One region of the Oceanobacillus sp. FSL K6-0251 genome, then DNA from elsewhere that is predicted to be linked to it. Evidence: riboswitches for the same ligand, from Rfam matches in the RefSeq annotation. Region 1 holds a riboswitch; each other region holds the start of a gene.
The links. Region 1 has a riboswitch for thiamine pyrophosphate ahead of MKY45_RS03565 (ABC transporter ATP-binding protein). Riboswitches for the same ligand answer to the same signal wherever they lie in the genome.
Positions count from the first base shown of each region.

Region 2: another riboswitch for thiamine pyrophosphate. It lies ahead of tenA (thiaminase II); the one in region 1 lies ahead of MKY45_RS03565 (ABC transporter ATP-binding protein).
Region 3: another riboswitch for thiamine pyrophosphate. It lies ahead of MKY45_RS02030 (thiamine phosphate synthase); the one in region 1 lies ahead of MKY45_RS03565 (ABC transporter ATP-binding protein).
Region 4: another riboswitch for thiamine pyrophosphate. It lies ahead of thiW (energy coupling factor transporter S component ThiW); the one in region 1 lies ahead of MKY45_RS03565 (ABC transporter ATP-binding protein).

Region 1 covers NZ_JBBORS010000001.1:702,402-710,263, forward strand. The annotation lists gene MKY45_RS03560 (alanine/glycine:cation symporter family protein) at 1-1,118, shown strand, start outside; TPP riboswitch at 1,769-1,869, shown strand; TPP riboswitch at 1,974-2,083, shown strand; gene MKY45_RS03565 (ABC transporter ATP-binding protein) at 2,226-2,999, shown strand; gene MKY45_RS03570 (ABC transporter permease) at 3,003-3,743, shown strand; gene MKY45_RS03575 (ABC transporter substrate-binding protein) at 3,745-4,758, shown strand; gene MKY45_RS03580 (transposase) at 5,044-5,490, shown strand; gene MKY45_RS23230 (transposase) at 5,442-5,747, shown strand; gene MKY45_RS23235 (transposase) at 5,665-5,847, shown strand; gene iolG (inositol 2-dehydrogenase) at 6,007-7,017, opposite strand; gene fba (class II fructose-1,6-bisphosphate aldolase) at 7,079-7,862, opposite strand, start outside.
Region 2 covers NZ_JBBORS010000001.1:2,378,005-2,385,866, forward strand. The annotation lists gene MKY45_RS11980 (NAD(P)/FAD-dependent oxidoreductase) at 1-5, shown strand, start outside; gene MKY45_RS11985 (NAD(P)-dependent alcohol dehydrogenase) at 325-1,365, shown strand; TPP riboswitch at 1,516-1,618, shown strand; gene tenA (thiaminase II) at 1,710-2,396, shown strand; gene MKY45_RS11995 (uridine kinase family protein) at 2,697-3,305, shown strand; gene MKY45_RS12000 (LysM peptidoglycan-binding domain-containing protein) at 4,051-4,533, shown strand; gene MKY45_RS12005 (DEAD/DEAH box helicase family protein) at 4,927-7,542, shown strand; gene MKY45_RS12010 (DUF2294 domain-containing protein) at 7,659-7,862, shown strand, end outside.
Region 3 covers NZ_JBBORS010000001.1:371,564-379,425, reverse strand. The annotation lists gene MKY45_RS02060 (DUF4256 domain-containing protein) at 1-234, opposite strand, end outside; gene MKY45_RS02055 (hypothetical protein) at 361-891, opposite strand; gene MKY45_RS02050 (ThiF family adenylyltransferase) at 1,111-2,133, opposite strand; gene MKY45_RS02045 (thiazole synthase) at 2,123-2,893, opposite strand; gene thiS (sulfur carrier protein ThiS) at 2,898-3,101, opposite strand; gene thiO (glycine oxidase ThiO) at 3,098-4,234, opposite strand; gene MKY45_RS02030 (thiamine phosphate synthase) at 4,249-4,977, opposite strand; TPP riboswitch at 4,973-5,068, opposite strand; gene MKY45_RS02025 (suppressor of fused domain protein) at 5,188-6,249, opposite strand; gene MKY45_RS02020 (class I SAM-dependent methyltransferase) at 6,304-6,870, opposite strand; gene wrbA (NAD(P)H:quinone oxidoreductase type IV) at 7,260-7,862, opposite strand, start outside.
Region 4 covers NZ_JBBORS010000001.1:900,499-908,360, forward strand. The annotation lists gene MKY45_RS04515 (hypothetical protein) at 1-502, opposite strand, end outside; gene thiE (thiamine phosphate synthase) at 622-1,242, opposite strand; gene thiM (hydroxyethylthiazole kinase) at 1,232-2,017, opposite strand; gene thiD (bifunctional hydroxymethylpyrimidine kinase/phosphomethylpyrimidine kinase) at 2,007-2,828, opposite strand; gene thiW (energy coupling factor transporter S component ThiW) at 2,862-3,326, opposite strand; TPP riboswitch at 3,461-3,574, opposite strand; gene MKY45_RS04540 (LytTR family transcriptional regulator DNA-binding domain-containing protein) at 3,688-4,740, shown strand; gene MKY45_RS04545 (ABC transporter ATP-binding protein) at 4,852-5,700, shown strand; gene MKY45_RS04550 (ABC transporter permease) at 5,697-6,404, shown strand; gene MKY45_RS04555 (beta-glucoside-specific PTS transporter subunit IIABC) at 6,567-7,862, opposite strand, start outside.

The DNA of each region.
Region 1 (7,862 bases):
TTGCTTCAGCTGTGCTCCTTGGCGGTGTTGGTGCGCTATTTTGGATGTGGCTGGCGGCATTTTTTGGGATGGCCACAAAATATGGTGAAGCTATCTTAGCTGTTAAATACCGTACCGTCAATCATAAAGGGGAAATATCAGGCGGTCCAATGTATTATATTGAAAAGGGATTGGGCTGGAAATGGTTAGCTGTTTTGTTTGCGCTGTTTGGCTTTTTAGCATCCTTTGGAATTGGAAATATGACGCAATCGAATACTGTTGCCGGTTCCTTACAAGCTACTTTTAATATTAACCCATGGGTTACGGGAATCATCTTGATGGCGCTCACTGCATTAGTTTTGCTTGGCGGAGTGAGAGGCATTGGAAGAGTAACTGCTATCTTTGTCCCATTTCTGGCTTTGTTTTATATAGCTGGCGGACTGATTATTGTTATTTTAAATATTACGGAAGTTCCTGCGGCGTTTGCAGTTATTTTTGAGGCTGCATTTAATCCGGAAGCTGTCGGCGGGGGAGCTATCGGTTTAGCGATTCGATACGGGATTGCCCGCGGGGTGTTCTCCAATGAAGCGGGTCTTGGTTCAGCGCCAATTGCGGCAGCGGCAGCGAAGACGGATTATCCAGGGCGGCAGGCGTTAGTATCGATGACAGGAACATTTCTGGATACGATCGTGGTTTGTACGATTACCGGACTTGTTGTGGTGATGAGCGGGCTGCATTTGCAATTTGGAGCAGATGCAGCACCTGTCATTACAGGAGAAGCTTTTGACTTTTTCTTGCCTGGATTAGGTAATTATATTGTTGTATTCGGCCTTATTTTCTTTGCTTATTCCACTATTCTGGGCTGGTCCTATTATGGGGAGAAATGCTTCGGTTATATTTTTGGAGATCGAAATACAATCTATTATAAAATCATTTTCTGTCTGGTTATCCTGTTTGGTGCGGTTCAATCTGTGCAGTTAGTATGGGATCTTGCGGATATATTCAATGGATTAATGGCAGTGCCCAACTTGATTGCGCTCTGTTTATTATCCGGCGTGATTGTATCTGAAACAAATAAATTTAGAGAAGTACGGAGAAAGGAAAAAGAGGAGGAGAGGAAGCAGAAGCTGGCTGGTTAATGATTGCTGTAATAAATGATAAAGTTACAGTAATTTTCTATCGGACATATAAAGGAAATAATTGAGGGGAAATCAATTCGTATAAAAAGTGACTTCTTTGCATCCATGGAAGTCACTTTTTAGGTTTCTCAATAATTGAATTTAATTGCAGCTATAGGATTTATTCGTTCTAAAAGGTTGTCTTCAGGATTTCCAAATAATATCACTTCTCCAGTAACAAGAGTCCCGTTTACAAGAGGACAGCTATGTAAGCCAAGCTGAGCTGTTCTTTTTAATCTGTTTTATTTATTATAAAATACCTTTAGAAATAATAGATGCTCCTATCCTCATATAACAGGAGTATCTCAGTAAAAGTTATTCTTTTTATTTTATTATACCGTTGTATATCCTATATTATTTCACCAAATTTCACCTGAAAACATATTAAAATAGGCGGATATATCTTTTTTTATATACAAACAAATCTCATGATTTTAAAAGATAAATTAGAATAATTTGCATATTATAATTTTATATGTTTAAATAGATTCTACTTTAAGTTATTTTTCCTACAGTTCTCTATAGATGTGGCTGATGAAAATAACATTGTGAATCTTAACGTATTTTTCAATCATACAAGTTCATTTATAGAATCAAAAATTTCATATTTCTATAATCACTAGGGGAGCGATTTTTATCGCTGAGAAAGGAAACTTGACTCTTATAACCTGATTTAGTTAAGACTAACGTAGGGAAGTGATGACTTACTTAAGTAGATAATAATCTAGTTATGTATTCATTTCCCATTCATCTGTATTCGTTGAATGGGTTTTTTAATGCTTATGTCATAAATTCAATAAAAGAGATACCAATTTAATAAGAATGTAGGGGGACCAGTGTTGCTGGTTGAGATACTATCCGTAAGATATAGACCCTTAGAACCTGATCTGGTTGAGACCAGCGTAGGGAACATGCAAAGTAATTTCTATCATAAGGAAATGTATGTACCCTGGGCTTCATGTCTGGGGTATTTTTATTTGGAAGGAGGTTTGCATATTTAATTAGTTGATGATTGCTTTTAAGACATAATAATACACTTTTTGTTAGAAAGAAGGTAGAGAACGAAGGATGAGAGAACAAAATAAAAAAATAGCTCTTCAGTTTCAAAACGTAAATTTCTATTACAAAAATGATGCAGGGAAAATTCCTATATTAAAAAATATGAATCTTTCTATTGCGGATGGTGAATTTGTAAGCATTATCGGTGCAAGTGGGTCCGGCAAGTCGACAATTTTCCGTCTAATTGTCGGATTGGAGGAACTGAAAAGCGGAACTATCTATTTAAACGAGGATCCAGTAACCAATCGTTCTGGAAAAGTTGGTTATATGCCTCAACAGGATTTATTGATGCCATGGCGGACTGTTCAACAAAATGCAGCTCTTCCATTGGAACTGCAAAAGGAAAATCATCTCGATAGAAGAACTGTTCAAAACTTGCTGGAGGCCTTTGGGTTAAAAGGATACGAGAATAAATACCCTCATGAATTATCTGGGGGGATGCGGCAACGGGTTTCCTTTTTAAGAGCCACGTTATCCGGATCTAATGTGTTGTTGTTGGACGAACCTTTTTCAGCCTTAGATGCAATGACCAGGTTATATATGCAGGAATGGTTATTAGAACAGTGGGAACAACAGCAATCTACTATTTTGTTTATAACACATGATATTTCAGAAGCATTATTTTTGTCTGACCGCATTTTCGTCATTACGGATACCCCATTTACAACATTAAAAGAAATTAAAGTACCTTTAGAACGTCCAAGACGACAATACGATTTAGATAAAGAGGAAGTGACGGAGCTAAAAAATGATTTACTAGATCAGTTTCGGATGAGGGTGTAATGCATGAAAAATTATCTTTATTCTATTATTTTAATCACAATCTTTTTGCTTATATGGGAAGCGGGAGCGGGGTTTGTCGCTACATCATTTATTTTGCCAGCGCCAACCGAAATCGTGAAGAAGCTATGGGAATTAAAAACAGAGCTCTTGTTGCATCATCTTCCTATGACGCTTGCTGTTATTATCATTGGTCTTGGGATTTCATTGGTACTGGGAGTTGCTTTAGCAATAAGCATGAATCTATCTAAAACATTACAACAAGCGATTTATCCTATTTTAATTGCATCACAAACTATTCCTATTATTGCATTGGCGCCCATTTTTGTACTTTGGTTCGGTTATTCCATCTGGAGTAAAGTTATCGTTACAATTATCATTACCTTTTTTCCAATTACCGTCAGTACTTTCGATGGTTTTCGATCAACAAGTAAAGAGCTGAAAGAATTATTTCAAACATTAGGTGCATCTAAAAGAGCTCTTTTTTTCAAATTAGAAGTCCCATCCGCACTGCCTTCTTTTTTTTCAGGGCTAAAAGTAGCGGTGCCAATGAGCGTGATTGGAGCGGCAATTGGAGAGTGGCTGGGTGCACAAGCTGGTTTAGGGTATTTTAGTCGTCGGATGATGACACAGTTTAATGGAGCGGGTGTATTTGCTCCGATTGTCCTTCTTTCTTTGATTGGAATTTTATTGTTTATTACTGTTGTTTTATTAGAAAAATATATATTGAAATGGAGAAGATCTTAATATGAAAAAATTATCAATAATAGTTGGTATTCTAATAATCTTTATTAGTTTAAGTGCTTGTGGAAATGAAAAGGAAGAATCTATAGCAGAGGATAATAAAAACGTAAAAGAAACAAATACCGTTTCTATTATGCTTGATTGGTACCCGAATGCTGTACATAGTTATCTATACGTAGCAGAAGAGAAAGGGTATTTTGAAGAAGAGGGAATCGATGTTGATATTCAATTTCCAGCAAATCCGACAGATCCGCTGTCACTTGCAGCTTCAGGCAATGTGACGATGGGATTATATTACCAGCCTGATGTGATTGCAGCAAGAGCAAATGAAAATATCCCTGTTAAATCCGTGGCTGCTATTGTTCGGGAGCCATTAAATCACATTGTTTACCGTTCCGATGATCCGGTAAATTCTCCGAAAGATTTAGAAGGGAAGCAGGTAGGGTATCCTGGAATTCCTGTTAATGAAGCAATTGTTCAAACAATTGTTGAACATGACGGTGGAAATTATGAAAAAGTAGATATGCTGAATGTGGAATTTGAATTGGGTTCTTCTCTTATTTCTGAGCAGGTTGATGCTGTAAGTGGTATGTATGTAAACCATGAAGTGCCAGTTCTGCGCAGTGAAGGCTATGATATTGATTTTATTAATCCAGTAGATTACGGGGTTCCTCACTTTTATGAAATTGTCGCTGTTACCAGTGACGAGACATGGGAAGAGGAACAGAAAAATATTGAAGCATTTTGGCGGGCTGCACGAAAAGGATATGATTTCATGATTGAAAATGAAGAAGAGGCACTGCAAATCCTGCTTGATCACCAGGATGAAGGAAACTTTCCCTTAGAAAAAGAAATAGAAACAGAAAGCTTGTCTATTCTCTTACCAAAAATGGAATCAGAGCAAGGTTTTGGATCACAAGAAAAAGCTTCATGGGAAGAAACAGCAAAATGGTTAAAGGAATATGGAGTAATTAAAGAAATTCCAAACATCGATGATATATTTATCAATATTGAATAATAATATCCTAAATGGCAATAGGAAATGTAATACTTTATATGAAGTCATTATATAGGGCTGGAATGGAATTTCTTGATAAGGTTGCCTAGATTACCTCATCAAAAAATTCTGCGAAAAGGTATTTTCAGTCAATTTTCGAACTGCGTAATGTACGGTATTAGAATATACGTTCATTGTGTGTCCTTTTTTTGACGAATCTCCTAATTAGCCCATTATGCCGACGATGATCAACGCTTTTTCCGTGCAGTTTTTTATGGTTTCGGTGTTTTTCTTTTTATTGGAACGATGAAAATATCAATTTTCGCTGGCTTCTTCAAGGATATGCAGCTCCTGATCATTCGACCAGCTTACAATGTCCAAGCCGCTGTAGACGCAGAATTTATCGTGGGAATAGATGTCTTTTCCGATCGTAACGACACAGCTACGTTGATTCCGATGCTTCAATATTTAAAGGAAAACCTCCCTTTCACGTATCGTCATATTGTTGCGGATTCTGGATATGAAAGCGAAGAAAATTATGTCTATTTAAAGAAGCAAAAGCAGACGGGCTATACCAAGCTGCAAAATCATGAACGCAAGAAAAAAGCTTCTTTCAAAAAAGGATATCAAACATCGGGAAAACATGGCTTACGACAAAAATACAGATACCCTACACCTGTGCCAATGATCGGAAGTTACAAGTCATTAGAAACTATACACGAACTTCACAGACAGGCTACGAATCTCAAGTAACGGTCTACGAATGTGAAGACTGTTCCGATTGTCCGCTTAAAGAAAAATGTACGAAAGCGAAAGGGAATTGTCAACTGCATGTAGCTAAGGAATTTCTGGCTTACCGAGAAACAGCACAAGAAAATATTCTAACAGAAGCAGGCAAGCTGTACCGTATGAATCGTTCCCATTCAGGTGGAAGGAACATTCGGCATACTGAAAGAAGATTATCAACTGAAGAAGTTTCGTACGAGAGGAACAGGCAATGTACAAAATGAGCTTTTGATTCTAGCATTTGGTTATAATTTCAATAAAATATATAAGAAAATCCAAGCTAATCGCCTGGATCTTTATTATCACCCATTAAAGACAGCTTAAAAATTATTAAAAGGCGAAGCTTATTTAAGTACGTCAAAAAAACGAACAATTTTCTTTTTACCGCCAAAAATAAGATAGCGAATCTCAAAAGGAGCTGTCGCAAAATGCGTATCATGCATTTTGCGACAGCTCCAATTTAAAAGTTAAAGTCATCTCATATTAACGAAGCTCACTCAATTCAACCGTACGATTCTCTTTCCAGGAAAGTTTCGCAGCTTTTGCTAACAGCTCAGCCTGTAGCCCGTCCTCGAATTTTGCCACGACGGGTTTATCTTCTAAAATAGATTGGGCAAAATCATGGATTTCCGCGATGTATCCTTCATTATAACGCTCAAGGAAGAAATACATTGGCTTGTCCTCGGTAACCGCAGCATTTGTGCTTACTTTTACATTGGTCGGCTTCTGATTTTCTACCTGGACCATGCCGTTATTGCCGAATACTTCGATACGCTGGTCATAGCCGTATAATGCTTGGCGGCTGTTATCAATTACTCCCAGAGAATCATCTGCAAAGGTGAGGGTGATAATGGCTGTATCTACATCATCATTGCGTGAAAAACGATCATCTACCAGAGAAGACGCTTTTACGGTAATGTTTTTCACATCTTGACCGGATAAGTAACGAATCATATCGAAATCATGGATCGCCATATCGATAAATAGGCCGCCGGAGCGTTTTACATATTCTTCTGGCGGAGCTTCCGGATCACGGGAAGTGATTTTAATAACATGCGGTGTACCAATATCACCATTGCGGACAACATCATGTGCTTTTCTGAAATGTGTATCGAAACGGCGGTTAAAACCTACTTGGAATTTGACGCCTGTTTCTTTAATCACTTCCAAGGTTTCTTTTGTTTTTTCAATATCAAAGCTGATTGGCTTTTCGCAGAAAATATGCTTGTTATTCTTTGCTGCTTTTGTAATAAAATCAATATGGGTATCCGTGCTTGAGCAGATAAAAACAGCATCGATTTCTGGGTCATTAAGAATATCATCTGCATTCTGTGTGATAACAGGAACAGCCTTTAAATAATCGATATCCTTCAAGTGATCGGTGTATACATCAGAAATTGCTTTTAACTGGTATTTATCGGATAGCAGAATATTTTTAGCATGCAGCTGTCCGATACGTCCAGCGCCAATGATGCCTACAACTACTTTTGTCATTGTCATTCCTCCAAGTCTGTAACTGTCTATGTGAAGCGACAGTTGTTCTGATAATATGGACTTATGCTTTATTGGAAGAACCAAATAAACGCATTTTTTCTATTACTACTCTTTCAATTGCATTCATCCCTGTTGTCATAATTTCCGGGATCTTATGGGAATCTGGATGCTGCTCCAGGTAGTCACGTACTGCTTTTGTCCATGCTTGATTGCATTCGGTATTTACATTGATTTTGGCATGCCCGTATTCAATGGCTTTTACAATTTGGTGGGCAGGAATACCAGAACCGCCATGCAGAGCCAGAGGAACCTCATTCAGGTTGTCAGAGATTTCCTGCATTAAATCAAATGCCAGCTTTGGTTCACCCTGATAAACGCCATGAACCGATCCAAGCGCGGCTGCAAGCAGATCTACTCCGGTTTCTTCTACAAGCCGATAACACTCGTTTGGGTCCGCGTATTTGATGCCTGAAGTGATGCCATCCTCTGTACCGCCAACAGAACCGATTTCTGCTTCCACAGAGACATGCTGTTTATTTGCATAGTCGACAACCTCTTTGGTGTTGGCGATATTTTCTTCCAAAGGCAGCTTCGAGCCATCATACATAACAGAGCTGTAGCCTGCATCAACAGCTTCTTTACAGCGTTCTACCGATAAACCATGGTCGAGGTGCAGAACGACAGGTACGGTAATTCCCATTTCTTCTACCATTTTTTTGGTAGTGGCAGCAATCAATTTAAATCCGCCAAGGTAGTCTACGATACGATCCGTGGAAGCTAAAATAACGGGAGATTTTTCTTTTTCTGCTGCGCGTAATGTGGCTTCTGCCCATTGAAAGGTATTG
Region 2 (7,862 bases), 1.7 Mb from region 1:
AATAATAAGGCAGAAAATATGAATTTAAATGATACATGCCATCTTCTTATTGACACTATCTCGAACAAAGATAGTGTTTTAATTTTGGAGGAAATGGAATGCCTTACATTGAGAAGCTGTTCTAAGAAAATAGAGGAAGAGCTTATAGCACATTGTATTCTATAAAAAGAGAAAGATCGCACGTTTATTTATCGTATATCAACACGCATGTTACAATGAAGAATATGTTCTTAAAAAATTATAGCTCTCTATTTTTCCAAAATAGTATAGGATGACGTATTTATACGCTTGGCAAAACAATACATATCAAAGAGGTGTAGCGGAATGAAAAAGATGAAGGCAGCAGTTCTGAATAAGCCATTGGATATTGAGGTTAAGGAAATAAATATACCAGAACCAAAGGAAAATGAAGTATTAATCAAAGTGCAGTGTATCGGTGTATGCGGCTCTGATGTGCACTACTACGAACACGGAAAAATCGGGCGTTATGTCGTAGAAGAACAACTCATTTTAGGGCATGAATTAGCAGGAGATATTGTTAAAGCTGGCAGTCAGGTTGAGAATCTTGCGGCAGGCGACCGTGTAGCTGTCGAGCCGGGTGTGGTATGCGGAACTTGTGAATATTGTAAATCAGGCCGATACAATCTCTGCCCGGAAGTACAATTTATGGCAACTCCGCCAGTTGACGGAGCTTGGTCTGAATATGTCACGATTCGCAGTGATTTCGCCTTTAAAATACCGGATCAAATGAGCTATGAAGAAGGGGCTTTAATTGAACCGCTTTCTGTTGGCATTCATGCGATGCAGCGCGGAAAAGTTCATCCCAATGATAAAATGCTGATAACCGGTTTAGGACCTATTGGGCTGTTAGCGATCAAGGCAGCGAAAATATTCGGAGTGAACGAAATCTATTGCTCGGATGTGGTACCATATCGCAGAGAATTAGCGAAGAAATTTGGCGCGACAAAGGTATTTGATCCAACACAAGATAATATTCATGAGGAGATAGAAAAGGCAACAGCTGGCAGTGGTTTGGATATCGCCGTTGAAACTTCAGGTAATGGCCGGGCGGTTCAGGATGCACTGACGATTACGAAACGCGGAGGAAGGATTGTATTAGTTGGATTACCTGCATCCTCAGAAATACCTGTAGATATTACCCATATCGTCGATTCAGAATACGACATTCACGGTGTTTTTCGCTATGCAAACAGTTATCCGACAGCAATACAGGCAATTGGCAGTCAGGACCTTGGTCTCGAGGATGTAATTACCCATAAGTATCGTTTAGATAATATCAAAGAGGCTGTAGAAACCGCCGTAAATCAGAAGGATACTAGCATTAAGATAATGATTTATCCATGATAACGAGTGAAACACACTAGTTTTTTAAGCTTCTTGGAAACCTATTTTTTTAATAGATTTGATTATTTCTTTGCTGATTTTCTTATAAACAAAAAAGACTTGACTTAACAATTTGTTCTGCTACCATAATAGACAATCGAATACATTTCAATTTTCTGCTAGGGGCGCCGTAACGGCTGAGATAAATGTATATTTAGCACCCTTAGAACCTGATCTGGTTAAGGCCAGCGGAGGGAAGTAGAATAAGCAGACAACCATGCGCTATTTTTTCGTGTGTATGTTTTTGTATGCAGATGCTTCCTTCTACGAGTCTTTAGAAAAAAGATTAAAGGAGGATTTTTTTTATGAAATTTACGGATGAATTACGTGCTGCAACGAAGGAAAGCTGGGAGCAAAGTTTACATCACCCATTTGTGCAAGGAATCGTGAAAGGAGATTTGCCGCTAGAAACATTTAAGTATTATATTTTACAAGATATTTACTATTTAAAACATTACGGTAAGATCCACGCGATTGCAGCATCCCAGGCCGAAGATTTTAAGCTGACTGCTCTTTTAGCTGATAAAGCGCGCTTTACAGCAGAGGCTGAACTGACCGTGCATAATGAGCACGCTGAGATTTTAAATATTACACAAGCAGATTTAGATAACTTCAAACCAGCGCCAACTGCGTATGCCTATACTTCGCATTTGTATCGAGCAAGCCTGTCTGGAAATCTAGCACATACTGTGGCTGCCATACTGCCATGCTATTGGTTATATGCGGACATCGGAAAAGTGAATGAAAATGCCACTCCAGAGCCGGAAATTTATCGTAACTGGATTAAAATGTATGCGAGTGACTGGTTTCAAGATTCAACTACCGAAATGATTAATTTACTAAACACTTTAGTTGAAGATATGAATGATAAGGAAAAAGAGAAGGTAAAAGAACAATTTATTATCGCAAAAGAATACGAACTCCATTTCTGGGAAATGTCCTACAATCTTGAAGGCTGGCTTTCAGAAAGTAAAAAAGTGAACAGTCGTTAAGAAGAAACAGAACGGCTTCCAATTTCTTAATGGGTTCGGTTTATTCGTTCCATGTTAAAGAACTCTCATTTATCTGAGGGTTCTTTTTTTGGACTGGAAGGGAAAAGTATTTATTATACCAACTACGCAATTTTGTTAAAAACACGATGCAGCTAATTTACTTGTGATACAATTTTCGTAATGGCAAGAAGCAAACAAGCCGAAAGCCGGAAATTTAGTTTAATAAGCATTTATTCCAAAGAAATGAATACTTGTAGATAGTGAATTTAATCTTGTGTCTGACACGGAGAAGGGATAATCGTGAAAAACACTCAAGTAACAAGAAAAGCTTCCGAGCAAATCGTATCCGCTATAAATGGATACCTGAAAGGACGAATCAGCCCCTTAGTGGTGGCTTTGGACGGGGGGAGCGGTGCAGGAAAATCTACGCTGGCTGCTGAGGTTGCTTCACACGTAGGAGCAACTGTTATTCAGTGTGATGCGTTTTTCGACGCGACGATTACAGACGAGAAATGGAATACTTCTACATCGGAATGGAAATGTCCCAGATGTATTGACTGGCAACGTCTGCATAAAGAAGCATTGTTACCGCTTATAGCGGGGGAAAGCGTTCAATATCATCCTTTTTCTTTTTCAGCTGAAAGCGGTCTGGCCTCATCCTCCATAACGAAAGAGCCCTCAAAGGTCATTATTCTTGATGGAATTTATAGCTCGCTGCCCGAATTTTCTGATGTTGTTGATTTGAAGATTCTAGTGGATGTATTACCAGAGGTTCGCCGTTATCGGCATAATGTAAGAGAGGGGCATGCGGATGAGGCTTGGCATAAGCAATGGGATCCTGCAGAGGACTACTATTTCTCCGTTTTGTGCCCGCCGGCATCATTTGATTTAATCGTCGTGAACGGGTAAGGCACCTCTTAAATGGAATGATTCCATTCCCTAAATTAAATAATATTGTAATTATGTATTGACAATTAAAGTGATAATGATTATCATTATCAATAAGGAATAAGGTTTCTCTATCAAATTGTTCTGTGAATAAATCAGATGACTCATTGTGTTACCCCCCATCCAACATATTAGAGACTTGATAGAGATTCCTTCTCTTTTTTACAGGCTGTTTTTTGGAAGGTGCCATAGGCTTACATAATAAACACGCAATTTCTTTTTCCAACGACAGATTACTTAGTACGCTTATACATAGAATATAATTGGACAAGAAGGAAAATGGGATAAAATCATTGCCTTCATTATTTTAAAATTAAAAGAGGAAGATAAGACGGAGGGAAGAATAATTTAACAGATTACCATACAACTATAAATTACGCACTAAAAGCGTATGATACTGTTATTAGCCTGCGATAAATAATTCGAGAGTTGTGAATTATTTATCGTTTTTATCACTTCGTTATGCGAAAAAGTAATTCATTGATTGGATGTTTTTACGCAAGAACTTCACCAGCATGCTCATCTATGGAAAATAATCAATAGAATAAAATATATTTCTATTTTTTCATTTTTATTACAATTAGATTAAATAGATAGAATTTGAGTTTATAAGCTAAGAAGTGGGGTAGATAGTTACTATCATATTGGAGAGGAAGGTGTTATTATCAAGTATATTTTTTCAATTTTTCTTGCTTTGGCTGGATTCGTGCTCTTTACTGGGGCGGCAGCAGCTGAGCAGCAGCATGAAGTGCAACCGGGAGATAATGTCTATCGTATCGCACAAAACTATCAAGTAGATGTCAATGCGCTTATTGCAGCAAATCCATCCATATCGGATGCTGCATATATTGAAGCTGGGCAAACAGTAACAATACCAGATCAAAACGGAGCCTCTTTTACAGTGACAGCTTATACAGCTGGTCCAGAATCTACTGGTAAAGAACCTGGTGATCCAGCCTATGGTATCACAGCATCTGGTGAGGAAGTAGAAGAAGGAAGGACCATTGCATGTCCGCAATCGCTTCCTTTTGGCACGAAAATACATATCCCGGAGCAGGATGAAACTTACGTGTGCGAAGACAGGGGTAGTGCTATTACAAATGGCCATCTGGATATTTATAAGGAAGACTTAGACGATGCATTGGAATTTGGAGTACAAGAACTTCAAGCTAAAGTGTGGACCTATTAAGTATAGGGACTAGATGACAGATTTACTTTATGTTAAAAACCTTATCGCGATTTAACGCAAAGAAAGCAACCACCTATGAATCTTCTGTAGGCTGGTTGCTTTTTCGTATATAAGAATATGTTATAAGTTATTATATTAAGCTATGAAAACACGTATTAACATTCGTATAACTAGTCATTAAATAAGCAAAAATACCAAAATAGATACGAACAAAGAATAGTAAATGATTACTCAATATTGCAGCAATAGACAGATTCTCCACTTGAATCGTATAATGTGAATAAAAAGATGTGACAGAGGGATAAACGATGGAAATGCCAATTATAAGCGTATCTCCTTTCACTGATCATGATGATAATATAGAATAGAGAGCAAGGAAATGAGGAGACAGATATGGAGAGCTTCCCTGAGCGAATACAGTTTAAATATTCATGGAGATCTTATCAACAAGCTATCATAGATGATATGGACACCTATCTGAATAAACGTCATTTACATTTAGTAGCTCCTCCAGGTTCAGGAAAAACAGTTATCGGATTGGAGATGATGCTGCGTTTTAATCAGCCTGCATTAATACTGGCACCGACTATCGCCATCCGCGACCAATGGGTGGCCCGTTTTGTAGAATTATTTGATCAGAGCGGTAATCAGCCGGAATGGATGACAACAGATTTAAAGGAAAAGGCTTTGGTTACAGTTGCAACCTATCAAGGGTTTCATCAATGGATGACTGGTCAGGAGGAAGAAGTACAGGAAAAGCTTGCTTCTTATGTAAAGACATTGGTACTGGACGAGGCACATCATTTACGCACTGCATGGTGGCGTTCTGCTGTTTCTTTTAGAAAAAATCTTACTAACCCAGCTATTGTTGCTTTGACAGCTACTCCGCCATATGATGTATCCATCCAGGAATGGAACCGCTATTTGGAGCTGTGCGGCGAGATTGATGCTGAAATAAGCATAGCAGAGCTGGTACGAGAAGCAGAGCTCGCTCCGTTTCAAGATTATGTCTGGATATCCGACCCCCTCCATGAGGAGCAGGAGGAGATCAACCAATTTCGAAGTCAGGTCATAGCATTTCAACAATCCATACGTCACAACACAGCACTTATTAATAAAATAGAAGCACATCCATGGATCACCGATCCGGATACATATGCAGAAGAAATTCTGTCGGAGCCGGCTTATTTGTCCAGTATGCTTATTTTCTTAAAGGAAGTGGAAAGTACTGCCTGGACAAAGCCGCTTCCGATAATGGGCTTGAAGAAAAAACAAATTCCGGAGTGGAGTTTGGAATGGCTGGAACTCATGCTGACTCATCTTCTATATAAAGATAAGCATATGGATCAAGAGGAGCCGGTACAAAAAGAAATACAGTCTTATCTTCAACGCCTCGGAGCTGTTGAAAAGCGCAGGGTGGTCTTAACAGCGAATGATCGAATCAACCGTTTACTGGTGCAGAGCCCGTCGAAATTAAACAGCATCCAGCAAGTGACAGCCTTTGAGGCACAGGAATTAGGAACAGAGCTGCGCCAGGTTATTCTTACAGATTATATTAGACGAGAAGATTTGCCTAAGAAAGCAGAAGATGAGCAGGATCTCCGGCGTTTGGGAGCTATACCTGTTTTTGAACAATTGCGCCGCAGGGAATTGGATGTCTTGCTTGGGGTTTTAACTGGATCGATTGTTATTATTCCCAAAAAGGTATTGGCAGCCTGTGAAGATTTAGCCGAACAATGGGATGTTGCTATAACAGCAGCGGAACTGTCCTATGATGCATCTTATGTAGAAATCACTATCAATACCAGTGCACGGCATCGAATGGTGCAAATGATGACAAAATTATTTGAACGTGGCGAAATCACTGTATTAATTGGTACAGCTGCATTACTTGGAGAAGGCTGGGATGCACCGTTTATTAATTCATTAGTCCTTGCTTCTTATGTTGGTTCTTTTATGCTGTCCAATCAGATGCGAGGAAGAGCCATTCGTGTAGAGAAAAACAATCCGCAAAAAACAGCCAATATATGGCATCTTGTTTGCTTGGATGCTACCAATTCAGAAGGCGGGGAGGATTATCTTGCATTGAAAAGACGTTTTAAGGCCTTGATTGGTCTAGGGCATCAGAAGAATGTGATTCAAACAGGGATTGGTCGACTATCATTGGCCGAACCTCCCTTTTACAGCATCGATAAGGAACAGTCCAACCGGCAGATGTGTGATTTGGCGAGGGAGAGAGGGCAGCTTTTCCAGCGCTGGAAGTCGGCAGTTGAAATAGATGGGACATTAAAGGAAGAGGTGTCTACCCAAAAACAGCAGTTGCCGCGTCCATTTTTATTTACGAATACCATCAAGGCTTTGATTCTCGCGATACTTTCTATCATTTTTTTCTTTGTAGATAATGTACTTGGTGAAATAACGAATTTCCGCATTCTGGAAGATAATTTTCGTGCTTTTTTATGGGTGGTTGTTATTATTATAGCTATTTCTCTTATCATTGCTTCCCCATTCATTTGGAGATTACTTAAAATCTTATTTCGTAATATTAGTGTCGAGAAAAGCATGAGTGAAGTTGGAACTATCGTATATCAGGCCTTATTTGAGTCAAGTTGGATAGAGACAAAGCCAACTGTTTCCCTCATTCAGACAGAAGAAGAAAATGGCGTCATTACTTGCTGGTTAGAGAATGCCCCCATCTATGAACAAAAAATATATGTGGAGGCATTGCGCGAGGTACTGGATCCACTTGAGAGTCCCAGATATATAGTTGTCCGAAAACAGCGGACATTATGGTGGAACCGTATCGATTACCATGCTGTTCCTGCGATACTGGCACAAAATAAGGAAATGGCAGAACTTTTCCTGGCTTGTTGGGAAAAGCACTTAGGTAAAGCGGAACTGGTATATACGAGAACTCCGGAGGGAAGGCAAGTATTGCTTCAAGCGAGAGCAAAAGCCATGTCTGCGCAGTTTGTATCTAAATCGGAGCAAATATCCGTATGGAAGTAGCGGGGGCTAAAGATAATTTTTAATCTAGTGTTTCGGCTTAATTTGATTAATGTAAAAAAAGTGGTATAATTATTTTTGAGATTAGATTAATACTATTTATGAAAGAGGATTTATACATGTCCACAACTATTCATAAAGTCGAACAGCAGTTTGCCAATCTAGTTCGGTCCTATCGTAAACAGCATATCGGAAAAGGCCCCGAGAAAATAAAAGTCTCATTTCATGGTACCTGGGCTATTGCTTATATGAATGGGAGCCTTAGTCCTGTAGAAAAGTTTATCGCTCAAACCGAGGAAGGGCATACAATGATCTGGCAAGCC
Region 3 (7,862 bases), 330 kb from region 1:
AAAGATATATTCTTCCCTTTCCTCATCATATCCAATTACATCCGGCTCGCCTTCCGTTCTCTCCATTTCAAATAAGGAGATTAATTTTTCGGAATTCCCCTCCAGCTTGGCTTGAATCGGTTCCCATTCCAGACCCTGATGACGCTCCGTATTCTTTTCAAAACGCGTCTTTAATTTCCCCAGTAATTCTTCCTGTTCCGCTTGAGAAAGCTCTTTTTTATTTTCTGCTGTCATATTTAGTCTCCTTACGTTTTAGATTATTTCATCTAATCTTATTATATCCATTTAGGAAGGTTATTTCATTTTTTATCCTGAATTTTATTTCCCCGAACAATGATTTAGTTTAGATTACACAAGAAATTAAGAATCAGGATTCATTTTATAAATATGCTCTCTTAATTGCTTCTCCCACAGCTCCCGATTTTCCCTTTCTGCCAAATTATGTACATAATCAACTATTTCTATAAATCCCGCTTCATTCGGGTTCAGTCCGCCGACTCTAGTCGTGGAATCTGTTAAATGGACGTCGACATAATAAAAGCTCCCATCAACGGAGTCATCATCTGATACATCTTCGGGAAGCTGCCAGAAGTTATCTTCTATCAGACTTTTAATCTTTTCCACTTCTTCTTCAGAAACACTTGTTTCATATACTGGAGCATCTTCACCTATTTTTATATCACCTGTCTGTTCTGTATGCAGTGTCAGCTTCCCGTTTTCATAAACAGCATAGTTTACCGGGTAAAAATGTCTGTATTCATCTGGCCCGGTGGAAATAGAAGTTACTGTGATAAAAGGGCCGTCTGTTTCATAGTCTCTTTTTTCATTGCAGCCAGTTAGAATAATGAGGTAAACCAGGATGCTCAGAGTAAGATATATACCTTTCTTCATTTTTTCTTCACCACTTTTATACAGAATAATTTTAATTCATATTCGTTTTTCTAAGTATAAAACAAAACTTCATTCAGCGGAAATTTTTCTTTTCTCCCGCTGAATGAGCCTGATTGAGTCAAGGAGTCAGTTCACCTGATTTCCTATCTAAATTAATATATTTTCCTTTTTTATACAGGGTGTGGAATTTTATGGGCGTTTCCCTGTGATAAAAGTTAATTATCCCAAATAGCGGTGATAGATATTTTTTGCTTCCATCTGGTCCATCGTCCCATGAACCAATGCTCTCCCGTCCTGAAACAGCACAATACGGAAGGAGTCCACTTCAAACGAAAGCAGATAAGGATTTTGAAACAGCTTGATCTGGTTATTCTTCTGCAGCTCTTTGGCTACTTCATTCAAATCTGTTTGTTTACGCTGCGGACGGAGCTGGACGGTATTTCTGCCGCATAACACAGCGGTTTTCAAATGAGAATCGTAAGCAAGGTTTGGATAGCTTCTTTTCTCTGAGCATGATGGACAATCCGCTTTGCGTAAGGAAGCTACCTCTATTTCCACATGCTCATTGTTCCAAAGATCAAAGGAAATGATTTTTCCTGATAAAGCCGCTTCGTTACCCGTCAATAGCTTTAACGCTTCTGTTATCTGCTGGGAGACCACCTTTTGCACAACCGGCTGAATAACGCCGACGCTGTCACAGGTAGCGCCATTAACTGGAATGTATTCCTGCAAGCATTGTAGACAGGGAGTTTTTTTAGGAACCACCGTGAAAGTAACTCCATAGCTTGCTACAATCGCTCCATAAATCCATGGTTTCTGATACTTTTGCGCCATATCATTCAGCAAAAGTCTTGTCTCAAAATTATCCGTCGCGTCGATGATAAGATCTGCTTCAGGCACTATTTTCCGCAATATATCCACCTCAGCATCTCCAACAATCGCATCTATTTTGACATGACTATTCACTTCAGAAAGCCGTTGTCTGGCAGCAATTGCCTTGGGCATTTTCTGTTCCATATCCCTTTCACTAAACAGCTGCTGCCGCTGCAGATTACTTTCTTCTACATAATCCCGGTCTATTAATGTTATGTGGCCAATGCCCGCACGCGTCAAAGCTTCCGCACTGCTCGACCCCAGAGCGCCTGCACCGATAATCAGCACATGGCTTTGGCTCAGCTTCTCCTGGCCAGACTCGCCGATTGGCGCAAATAATATCTGACGATGATAACGATTAGTTTCCAACGCTGATCCCTTCCTCCGGGCTGCTGGCTACAGCATAATCTTTCATCGCAATCCTTCCCGCTTCATACCCCAGTCTCCCTGCTTCTATTGCATATTTCATTGCCTCTGCCATTTTTACAGGGTCATGTGCTCCGGAAACAGCTGTATTCAGTAAAACACCTTCTGCGCCCAATTCCATGGCATACGCTGCATCAGCAGGCGATCCAATCCCTGCGTCGACAATGACAGGCACTTTTGACTGCTCGATAATAAAAGAAAGATTTAATGGATTGATGATTCCTTGCCCGCTTCCAATGGGAGAAGCTCCAGGCATCACGGCGTGGGCTCCTGCTTCCTCCAGTTTTTTTGCTAATACCACATCATCTGAGGTGTAAGGAAGCACTGTAAAACCTTCTGCCACCAGTTCTTCTGTTGCTTTCAATGTCTCTACCGGATCAGGCAGCAACGTTTTATCACAGCCAATGATTTCCACCTTGACCATATCACATCGTCCTGAAGCGGCCGCTAATTTAGCAATTCGCACCGCTTCCTTCGCATCCTTTGCCCCTGCTGTATTTGGTAAAAACGTATAGCGGTCCACATCGATTTTTTCTAAAAAATTGGGCAGGGAAGGATCATAAATATTCATCCTTCTGACAGAAAAAGTGAGTACCTCTGTCTCTGATTTATCTACCGCCTGTTTTTGAATATCAAAATCCGGATATTTACCTGTCCCTAAGAATAAACGTGATTTAAATTGATAGTTTCCAACTGTAAGCATTTGCTTAACCTCCTCCAACAAAATGAACGATTTCTACCTTGTCTCCATTTTCCAACACCGCTTTTTCATGCTCTTCCTTCTGTAATATCTGCTGATTATGCTCGATAATCAAAGGTTTATCTTCCAATCCCAGAAAGTCGATTAAGCCTTTGACATGCTTTACCTCTTCCTGCACTTCTAATCCGTTGCCATTCACTGTGATTTTCATGTTGATTCACCTGCCTTTTCCAATTTTTTATTTTGACGGTCCGCATGAAAGCAATCATAATAAAGCGGGGAAACCGGCTTATTTTCTATTAAATCTGCCATATAAATTCCCGTGATAGGCGATAGTAAGATGCCATTTCGATAATGTCCCTTTGCCGCATATAGGCCTGGGATTCCCGGAATCTCGCCCAAGTATGGCAGTTCGTCAGCTGTAGATGGTCTGATGCCTGCCCACATTTTTCTTATCCTCGCCTCTGCCAGCTCCGGAACCATTTTCTGCGCTCGTGACAGCAGTCTCTGGACGCTTGCGGCATGGACATGCTTATCCATTTTTCCTGGTATGGAGGAGGCTCCAACAATCACCTTTTTTCCCTGCTTCGGAACAAGGTAACAGCCATCCATCCAAAGTGTTGATTGAAATAGCTTCTGGTCCAGTTCTAACAGCAGACATTCGCCCTTCACCGGAATCGCAGCATAATCTGCAGGCAGCAATTCATCTCCGAAAGCTCCTGTTGCAACAATAACCTGGACCGCTTCATAGATTGCCTCTGTTGTCCGGACACCATAAACCGTTTCATTTTCTATCAACAGCTCATTAACGCTTTCCTGCTCATGCAACACCGCACCATAATGAGATGCAGCCAGAGAGAAGGCTTTGGTCAGATGACGGGCGGAAACCTGACCATCATCCGGCAAATACAGGACAGCACGAAGATTCTCCGTCAGGCTTGGCTCCATTTTTTTCGCTTCTTCTACTGACAGTAAATACGCAGGGTTCCCCGCTTCCCGCTGGAAGGACGCGACGCTTTGCAGCTTGCTGTATTGCTGCTGATGAAAAGCAAGCTTCATGATTCCTTTATGAATATATTGAATATCTACTCCTGACGCTTCCTTCAGTTCCTCGGATAAATTTTTGAATAGCGCTCTGCTCTCATGTGCAAACCGAAAAAGCGGACTGTCTTCTGTAAACTCTCCTTGAGCGCCTAACATACCTGCTGCGGCACTGGAAGCCTCGCAGCCGATTTGATTCCTTTCAATGACCAGCACCCGATTGCCTCTTTTGGCCAGCTGATAAGCAATAGAGCAGCCAATAACTCCGCCGCCTACAATAATTTGATCAAACTGTTTATTCATCTTCTCCCTCCTTTTCATATATTCAACGCTTGCCGGTAAGCTCTGACAGTTTGGACCGGATCCTCTGCCTGCCAAATACCAGACATGACCGCGATGCCGCCTGCTCCTGCGGCAGTTACTTCTTTCGCCCGCTCAGGAGTAATCCCGCCAATAGCATATACCGGCACAGACAGCGCGTTAGTCATTTCCTGTAGTTCCGTTAATCCTCTGGGCTGCTGATTGGCTTTGGACTTGCTGGAATAAATATGGCCATACAGCACATAATCAGCTCCCTCCTGCTGCGCCTGCTCTGCCTCAGCTAAAGAATGAACAGACTTTCCTGCCTTCAATTCAGGGAAGCTTTCTTTTACAAGTGGAATGGAAGGACTGTGAAACGCCAGCTGAATACCTGCGCACTGCTTTATCACAGCAATATCTACTCTGTCATTCACTATTATTTTCTCTAATGGCAATCCGATATTTTCTAATGCACCGATGATTTCCAGAATGTCCTTCGCTGTCTTGTTCTTCTCTCTGATATGCAAATAATCAATCTCAGCCTGAATCCGCTTCACTATTTGCAAATGCTGCTCGGAAAAACTGCCATCACTGATCAAGTGCAGATGCCTGTCCATCTTCTTCTCCCCTTTCTTCCATTTTCTTGTTTCAGGATTGGCAGAAGAACGAAAAAGACCACTTATCCAGCTGAGGGATAAGTGGTCTTGATTATATACAAATTCATTGTTCGAATGATATATCGTCATGTTCCTGCCACTTCCCTACGCTAGTGTTAACCAGATCAGGTTCAAAGGGTCCGAGTATTCGTCTCAGCCAAAGGCTCCCCTAGTGTTGCTTATTTAATTTTCAGATTACAAATAAAGAATAACATATAATTTTTTATTTTCAAAGATATTCTTTCAAAAGTGTTTAGCGATTTATCAAGGAAATGTTATTTTACTTTCAAATGAGTTCTCTTACCCAATTACCTGAACAACATTTCCTTCATTATCTTTGATGTATGTTTTAACAATTTTTACAGCCAGCTGTTCAAACGAGAATAGTTCCGCCACACCTTCTTTAGGAATCAGCTTATCACTCAACTCGATTGTACTCTGCTCATCTAAAATTAGACGCACCTTATCCTTCTCCATTGCATATTCTGACTTTTCCCCGGGCTCTATAGCAATGACAATATCAGGACCTGCCAATGTCAGAGCCTTTCCTTTCAAGAGACGCCCTCGCAGCACTTTACTTATGGTTTCGGTTTGTTTTGCCCCCAGAGTCAGCATTGCTGGTTTTTTTCTGAATAAGCCCTTTTTTTCTGGAGTCCACGATAAATTATCGTTAAATAGAAATCCTGTATTGGATCCTTCCCGTTCTCTTCCTTCATCAACTTTTTGGGAGACATCTGCATGATTTAGTAAAGAATCTCTTTTTAAATCGGTAATAAACGCGGGCATATATGGGGAACTGGCAGAGAGAACACCTCGTGTATTCCACGTCTGCATTGCTTCGAGCTCATCATTTGTGATACCAACCATCTGCAGAAATTGCACTTGACCATTTTCTGTTTCTATTGTACCAAGCTCAGAATCCGTAATAAATGCCAATGCAGTTAATGCCGTATCTGATTCCAAACAGATAGGACCATTTGCATCCATATAGTCTCCATTTTTAAAAACATTACCGCTGTTAAAAACATATCTTCCCAAATTCTGAAGCAGATTAAGCGCCCAGGCTGGCGGTTCCTCTTCCCCTTCTTCTTTTTTCAATCTGAACGTTAATTCAAACCCAAAACCGCTTACTTCTGGATTATCGGTTTCTTTTTCGTAAATCTCTGAAAATCCATATGTAACTATATGCCAGTGCAAGCCTGGCGTTTCTGATTGATAAGCGCTGATTCCATCTAATGGATCCGGTCCGCCCAGCGAATAAGAGATCACTGTTCCATAATGCTTCGGTTCCTGCTTCCCATAAATTGCTTCCATTGCATTATCAATTGCATCCCAGCCGGCTGCTTTTACTTCTTCACTCATTAAATTCCTCCTCTGTTTCCCTTTCCAAAAAGACGATTTTTTCTTTCTAAAACACTACCCCTTTGTCGAAATACAAAACATCTCTGCAAAATCAGTGACGATGGTTTTTTTAGGATTACGCTTCACATCATATCTCATTTTCTCTAACCCTTCTTGGTAATCCTGATCATCAATCAACGTTAATATGGATATGTCTCTATTCTCTGCATACCCCAGATAATCCGACACCCTGATTTTTTCTAATCGATATGTCATCTGCAGTTCTGTGTTAAACCCTCTTATTGAAAGCTCATCAAAAATAACTTCCTTTTCCCAAAACCTTTTTACGTCCTCTTCATATGCTGTTGGAAAATAATGATATACCCACCATTTTCTCATATCATGGATAGCAATATTATGCAGCTTGTATACACCGTTTTTCTTCAAGACACGATATATTTCATCAAGCGCTGCTTCCTTCTTTAAAAAATGATGAAAAGCATAATTATTGGAGATATAATCAAACTTTTCATTCTCGTAGGGCATATCTTCAGCTAAACCATGCACGAGTGAGACATTTTTTAATTTGTTCTTCGCCTTTTTCAACATATCCTCTGAAGCATCAAGCCCGTACCAGCTCATGTTTCGACTATCAAAACAGGTTTATTTGAGTATTAAGATAAATACCTGTCCCGCATGCTAAATCTAACACGTGATACATTGGTTTAGGGTATCTATATTGATACTCCTTTAAATCCTTATCAAATTGCATTTCATCTAATCGATATGTATTGCTCTCATATTTATCAGCAATTTGCGAGTAATCAGTTATTTTCACATTGTTTTTCTTTGCCTTTTAATTATTAGGAGGAATTTAAATGCGGTATAAAGCCATTATACTTGTTTTCTCTATGTTTTTAAAAACTTACTATTCTCCTAATTCATGAAGCAACGTCTCACTGCTTTCCGGATATACAAAAAAAGACAGCACCATTCCAAATGAAAGGTGCCATCTTTTCTAATAGCATGAATTATTGATTTCCTTTTTTAACCCATTCAGCAGCTGTCACTGTACGTTGTGCCTGATGCTTAACTGTCGCTTCCACATCTTCCACCATTTTTCCGTCTTGATCAACAGTGACACTTGTACCATAAGGATTTCCGCCAGCTGCAAATACAGATTCATCCGAGTAGCCTGGAGGTACAATGATAGCTCCCCAGTGCATCATGCTCGTGTACAACGACAGGATCGTCGCTTCCTGACCGCCATGCGGATTCTGTGCAGAAGACATCGCACTGACTACTTTGTTCACTGTTTTTCCGCTAGCCCAAAGTCCGCCTTGGATATCTAAGAATTGCTTCATTTGAGAAGGCACATTACCAAAACGCGTTGGCGTGCTGAAGATAAGTGCATCTGCCCATTCAATATCTTCTGAAGATGCAACAGGAACATCCTTGGTTGCTTCTACGGTTGCTTTCCATGCCGGATTTCCTTCAATAGCAGATTCTGGAGCTAATTCCTGCACTTTCAATACTCTTACTTCTGCGCCATTTGCTTCCGCCGCTTCTGCTGCCCATTTTGCCATTTGGTAGTTCGTACCGCCCATACTATAAAAAATAACTGCTACTTTTGT
Region 4 (7,862 bases), 200 kb from region 1:
GAGGTCCTTCATTTCCTCCGTTCTCAGGGAAATTTGGGAAGGATGGAGCTGGCGGCCAATTAGGAAAGGCCCCTCCATTCCCATTGTTATTTGGAGGTTCAGGGAACATATCTATCATTTGTTCCATCATCCCCTCAGGGAAATTTGCTCCATTTCCATTTGGTGCACCAGGAAAAAAGCCGCCGATTCGCTCCGGCGATGAATGATGCTCCTGCTCATATGGAGGCACCATATGGTTCGCAGGCTGCTGCTGTTCATATGGAGCCGCCATAGGATTAGCAGGCTGCTGATGATCGTATTGAGGCGGCATAGAATTAGCAGAATACGGTTCTGCCTGATAGCCGCCCTCTCCGCCAGATTTTCCGTCCGGTCTGCCGGTAAAAGCTCCATTGGAATAGTCATGCTGCGGCGCTGGCTGAAAATAATTATTTAACATCTGTCCGGGCAGGTTATTTTGTCTGTTTTCCTGCCCGTTTGGATGCTGTGGTTGAAAATGATTCATAATTTTCCTCCTCTATTAGGCTGATGTTCCCTAATAGCATATGAGGTATCTGCGTTATTTGCGCTTCATTATAGGCAGAATGGGCGCCATTAGCAGATAATAAAAATGGAGGGTGCCCGTTATAACTTATCTGCAGCTTCCTTAATATCATCGGCCTCTGTAACAGCAGTAATAAAGGAAACACCGTCAGCACCTGCTTCTATGGCAGAAGGGGCATTTTCTGTCTGAATGCCTCCAATTGCCACGATTGGTATATCTGGAAATTGAGCGCGGATGGTATGAATCCACTCCAGTCCGACCGTTTGTTTTGAATCCTCTTTTGTAGACGTTGTAAAAATAGGACCGACACCAATATAATCCACCAGCTCAAGCGGACTCCGATCCAGTTCCTCCTGTGTGGAGATGGATAAGCCAATGATTTTATCTGAAAACCTGGTGCGAACTTCTTTGACAGGCATATCATCCTGTCCGACATGTATCCCATCCACCTCCAATTCCTCCGCAAGCTCAATATCGTCATTAATAAAGAATGGAACATCATGTGCGCGGCAACGTTCTCTAAGCTCCCTGCCAAGCTGAAGCTTTTTCTCTCCGCTCAATGATCCAGTCCCTTTTTCACGAAATTGAAATGCGGTAATACCGGCAGCAAGCGCTTCTTCTAAAACAGCGTTAGGGTCTCTATGACAGTTTTGACTTCCCATAATAAAATATTTTCTTAATAGCTCTCGATTAAAAATCATCTTCCAATCCTCCATTTAACTGCTTCGGTGTAAAGGATAAGGCATCAATAAAGCTTGGTAAAAAAGTTCCCGGACCATGTACATGCGGCAGTTTTGCTGCATGTTCAGCCGCCAGTCCGTAAAAGCTTAGTGCGGAGCTGAGCTGCTCTGAGACGGTGTAAGAAGTCGTCAGGCACGCGGCAGCAATAGACCCTAATAAGCACCCGGAACCAGTAATATTAGAAAGAAGCGGATGCCCTGTTTGATTATAAATTAGTTTTTGATCAGCATGGATAACGTCTGTTTTTCCAGTTATCACAATTGCAGTATCATATTTTCTGCCTGCTTGCTCTGCAATTTCATCTACATTTCCTTCGCCGACAGAATCTACTCCGCGTGATTGGATGTTTGCATCGACCAAGGAAGCAATCTCACCTGCATTTCCTTTGATAACTGTTGGACGTACCTCTTGTAGAATCTTTTCGACCATGTCTTTTCGAAAAGAGCTCGCAGCCACGCCAACGGGATCCAGAACAACAGGAATTCCTTTTTCATTAGCGGCTTTGCCTGCAGTAATCATTGCATCGGCTTCGCTTTCTAAAATGGTGCCGATGTTCAAGACAAGTGCATCGGAGGCCTTGGCCATATCTGTAGCTTCCCGTATTTCCTTTGCCATGACAGGACTGCCCCCAAAAGCCAGCAGTCCATTTGCATTAAAGTTCATGACGACCTGGTTGGTTAAATGATGAATAAGCGGTGTGTTGTTTCTGGCTTGCTGAATAATATCAGGATTCATGCGTAATCTTCCTTTCTGTGGTTTCCCGGATAGCCCAATGATTTGTCGGGCCGTTCCCTTTTCCAAGGTCAAAGGATTTCGAAATGGAAGCAGTCACAAATGCTTTTGCTTTTTTTACTGCTTCCGGAAGCGGACAGCCTTTCCCCAAATAAGCAGCAATCGCAGCGGCATAGGTACAGCCTGTTCCGTGCGTATTCTTCGTATCAATGCGTTCTGCAGCATAGCTATGCATTTTTTTCCCGTCATAAAGAAAATCGATTGCTTGTCCTTTTAAATGGCCGCCTTTTATTAAGGCTGCATCTACACCATATTCATGAACAAGGTATTCGGCTGCGCCTTTCATATCATCTTCAGTTGTAATGGATCGTCCAGTCAGGAATTCTGCCTCCGGAATATTCGGTGTTGCAACCGTTGTTAATGGAAGAAGGTATTGCCGTAAAAAGCTGCGGCCCTCTTCATCAATCAATGAGTCCCCGCTGGTAGCCACCATCACTGGGTCCATGACATAAGGTGCATCAACCTTCTCCAATTTTTTTACGATTAATTCCATCATCTGCTTACTTGCAATCATTCCTGTTTTCACAGCATGGATGGGCATATCTTCTATCACTGCATCCAGCTGGTCCTCAATCATGGAAAGAGGCATATGCTCTACAGAGCGGACCCCTGTCGTATTTTGAGCTACAACGGAAGTGATCACGGACATGCCATAGGTTTTTAACTCCTGAAATGTTTTTAAATCTGCTTGAATACCGGCGCCACCGCTAGGGTCTGTACCGGCAATAGTTAATGCACAACGAACCTGACTCATAATAAAAATCCTCCTTGGATAGAATAAAGTAAATTATTTTGTTAAAGAAAACTGCTGTGCCGGGAGACGGCTGACTAACAGCCAGCCAATCAATGCACCAGAGACACTGCTTACAACAAATGCCGGGATAAAGGCAAATGCTCCCGCAGAGCTTCCCATAAGCAGATTGGCTATCGGAACTGCAAAGAAAGAGCCGATAATTCCGGTGCCAATAATTTCTCCAAGAGCTGCCATTGGATATTTCTGCGTTTTCTTATACAATACCCCAGCAGCAAAAGCTCCAATCATTGCTCCAGGAAAAGCAACCAAGGTTCCCAGTCCTAAAAGGTTTCGGAGCAGGCTAATCATCAATGCGACAATAACTGCCGGACCCGGCCCGAGCATAATCCCGGCAATAACATTGATAGCGTGTTGAACAGGATAGGCTCTGGCAACTCCGGCAGGAAACCAGAGCAATTGTGATCCAATCGTTCCGATAGCAACAAGTACAGCCATCATTGTTAACAGGCGTGTGCGATTTTTCAATCCAATCATCTCCTTCTAATTTAAGGGAAATGAAAAGGTAACTACTTTGTAAAAATAAAAAATCAGGCTTTATCGAGAAGCCTGATTTGGTATACTGAGAGTAATCATATGTTGATTGACTACTTCCCTACGCTGGTATTAGCCAGATCAGGTTTGTAAGAGTCGGAAAGTAAGCATGCTTCCCTCTCAGCCCGCGATGTTGGGCTCCCCTAGTAGTTGCTTTTCATTATTATCTTTGAGTCTACTGTATCAAAGATTCAACGGTTTGTCATGAAATAATCATTAGACTGCAAGCTCATATAAAGGATGTTATCAATAGAAAGAGGAATGAAACATGTTAAGCATAAACGGAATGGAATATCGTCAGGGAGACCAGACCTTATTTCCGAAAATAGATATAGAAGTAAAACCTGGAGAAATAAAGGCAATTCAATCCACTGTTAATATACGTGCGGTGTTGCTGCAGATGATTATCGGAAAAGAAAATGTGCGGAATGGATCGATTCAAATCAAGCAACAGACATTACAGGAGGATAAGCAGAAATACGTTTCTTCTTTAGGGATTTGCTGGTATGAAGAGGGCATTTATGAAAGATTGAAGGTACAGGAATATTTGAAATTTATCGGCTCTTTATATCAAAGCAAGACTTCCATAAAGGAAGTACTATTGCAAATCCAACTGGAGGAAAAAGCGAAATGGAAGATGCATCAGCTCAATCGTTCTGAAAAGCGTCGTGTTCAGTTTGGCAGAATATTAATGCAGGAGGCGGAAGTGGTTATCTTCGAAGAGCCTGAGGTCAATGTAGATTTAGAAACGAAACGGGTCCTCCATCAATTTGTCGAATTGCTGCAGAAACAGCAAAAAGCGGTATTGATTTTAACGACAAGTACGGAGAGTGCTGTGACCATTTCGGATACGGTCTATCGTCTAAATGAGCAAGGGATACAGCAAATGGACGTGGAAACAGAGGAGAAAGAACGTTTAACCTCCACAGAAACAAATGTTAAAGAAACAGCAGAAGAAGCGGTTCAAATAAAGCAAACTTTCCAGTTAAATAAAATCTCCGCAAAAGTAGAGGATAAGATTATTTTATTTGATCCGCAGGAGATTGATTACATCGAAAGTCAGGAAGGACAATCCTATCTGTATACTCGCGGAGAGGGGTTTCCTACAGGTTTTACCTTAAAAGAATTGGAACAGCGCTTGTCTCATCAAGGATTCTTTCGCTGTCACCGTTCTTATATTGTGAATCTTCAAAAAATAAGAGAAGTAATTACATGGACGAGAAACAGCTACAGCTTATCTCTTGTAGATAAAAAAAGCTCTGAGGTTCCATTATCGAAATCAAAGTTGAACGAGCTGAAAGAATTATTGGGGGTAGAATAAGCATAATTCAATGTGATATATACTCCATTCGTCGAAAATATACTGCACCATTGTTGAAAAGAAGCTATTCTGTAGTCACAGGCAACTTAACTGATACAGGAGGTTTCAGGGATGGAGAATATGATTGAAGTGATATCTTTAGAGAAGATTTTTGGTAAAAAGCAAGCATTAAACAATGTTTCTTTTCAAGTGAAAAAGGGTGAAACATTTGGGTTTTTAGGTCCGAGCGGCTCTGGGAAAACAACAACTATAAAAATTTTAACTGGACAAATGAGGCCGACAGCAGGGACAGCGAAGGTCTTTGGAGAACCTGTTTCCAAATTAAATACACCGGAATATCGAAAACGCTTTGGGGTTGTGACGGATAATAGCGGTTTATACGCACGGCTGACTATTTATGATAACTTAAAGCTTTATGCAGATTTATATGGTACATCTTTACAGCGGATCGATGAGGCGCTGGAAGCAGTTAATTTAGGTTCGGAGAAAAAAACACAGGTTGCTAAGCTGTCTAAAGGAATGACACAGCGCGTATTATTGGCAAGAACACTTTTGCATAAGCCTGAGTTGTTATTTTTAGATGAGCCGACATCGGCATTGGATCCTGCGAATTCAAAACATATTCATAACGGTTTAAAAGAACTGAATCGACAGGGAACGACTATTTTTCTGACCACGCATGATATGGAGGAAGCAGATCATCTATGCAGCCAGGTAGCCTTTTTAAATAAAGGGGTTGTCCAGCTTTTAGACGAACCAAAACAGCTAAAAAAACAGTATCGGGAAGAGGTAATTGGACTCGAACTGAAAGATGGGCGAGAATTGGAGCTTCCACTTCAATCATCTAGTGCTGAGGAAATTCAACAATATATTTCCCGGGAAATGGTGGAGCGGATTTATACAAAAGAACCAACATTAGGAGATATCTTTGTTGAAGTAACAGGGAGGGAACTGGTATGACATTTTCTGTAAAACGATTTATGGCCATTTTTCAAAAGGATTTAAAAGATTTATATCGAAATATGTATGTTTCGTCTACTGCATTGATGCCGCTTATCTTTGCCGTCATATATGGTCGAATGGATAATGTAACGATAGAGATGCATTTGTTTGTCATCAGCATGTCGCTTGCTTTAGTTGGTACTTTCCTGCAGTGTGCGATGATAGCAGAAGAAAAAGAGAAAAACACGTTACGCGGTCTGATGCTTTCCCCGGCAACATTGACCGAAATATTGTCGGGAAAAAGTGCAGTAACGATTTTGATTACCGTGATTGTAACGGGTATCAGTATGTTTATTATGGATTTTTCTTTCTCCGGCAGAATCGGTTTAATGGCTGGAATTGTTCTGTCCTTGATTTTCTTTATTGCATTAGGTACATGGATGGGCTTAATTACTAGAAGTGTGTTAGAAGCATCTGTATATATCCTGCCTGTAATGTTTATATTTGGGATGGGAAATATGTTTATTATGTTTGCGGAGCAATATGCTTTCTTACAAATATTAGAATATACACCAGGACTCCAGCTGCAGGAAATTGTAGAGTTGGAAGATGCAGGAGCTGGGTTTGGAGAGCTGTGGAAGCCATTTGCCATTATTGGAGCATGGGCTGCGGCGATGGTAGTGTTGGCTGCCGTTACATTTAAGAAGCGAATGATGGATTAACCGGGTTATGAAAGATGAAGTAAATACGTTTTATTAAGAATAAAGTCATTTGAAGAGCGAGAGGAGCTTCATTAATGGCTTTTTCTTTTTATGATTGAAAAAAGCCTCCAAACTCCGGACCTTAAAGGAAGGCAGGAGTTTGGAGGCTTAGCAGCTTCTTACTTATACAATTGCCCGAATAAAATCATCATTCGCTTTTACTTCTACATCATCCGTTACAATAAGGTCTGTGAACTTATCTGTATTCGTGACAATAACTGGGGTTGTTACATCAAATCCTGCTTCTTTGATTTTTTCAATATCAAACCGGATCAGTGGATCCCCTTGTTTCACAGTGTCTCCTTGCTTTACCAGCGCTTCAAAGTGTTTTCCTTCTAGCTGTACCGTGTCTAAACCAACATGAATCAAGATTTCAGCCTGATGTTCCGATGTGATTCCAACAGCATGATGGGTTGGGAAAATAGCGGAAATCTCGCCACTCACTGGTGCCACAACTTCACCGACTGTCGGCTCGATAGCAGCTCCTTTTCCCATTGCTTCAGAGGAGAAGGCTGGATCGTTTACGTCGCTTAAAGGCTTGACGATACCTGTTAATGGACTTCTGATGGCTTCTTGTTCGATTAATTGTTCTTTTTTCTGTGCTGGCTCTGATTCTGCTGCCTTTGCAGGTGTATTCTGTTCTTTTTCGTTGCCAGCGGCTTTTTTGTCCGTTACTTCAAAACCGAAAACTAATGTTAATATCAAGCCAATTGCAAATGCTATTAATACTCCTATTAGGTAGGTTCCGATAGGAGAGAATGCCGGTATAGATAAGAAACTAGGGAAAGCAAATGCAAGTGCTTCAGATCCTAGCATACCATTAACTGCACCGCCAATGATACCGCCGGCAAGCAGATAGATAATCGTCTTGCGATAACGCAGGATAAGTCCGTAAAGAATTGGCTCTGTGACGCCGCCAAGGGCACCTGGTAACATCGTAGAACCAGCTAATGCTTTTAATTTTCTATCCTTTGCCCGGATTAGGATTCCGAGTGCTACACCAATTTGCGCGAACACTGCAGTTGCAAACATCGGTGTCAGCGGATCGCCGCCAGTTGCAAGGTTTTGAATGGAGATTGGAACAATTCCCCAGTGTAAACCAAACAATGTCAAGAAGGACCAGCCTCCGCCTAACACAGCACCCGTTAATAATCCGCTTCTTTCAATAAGAAATTCGATGCCTGCTCCAATACCATCTCCTACATATGTTCCAAATGGTCCGAAAATCAGCACAGCTAACGGGAAAGCAATCAGCAGCGATAGCATAGGGACCAAAAACATTTGTAAATCTTTATGAATAATCTTTCTTAGGCCTTTATCGAGTAAAGCATAAATTAAAATGGCAATAAAGATAGGGAATACCGTAGAAGAATAGTCTACTACAATAGCGGGTATTCCTAAAAAGGATGCGTTCGTATC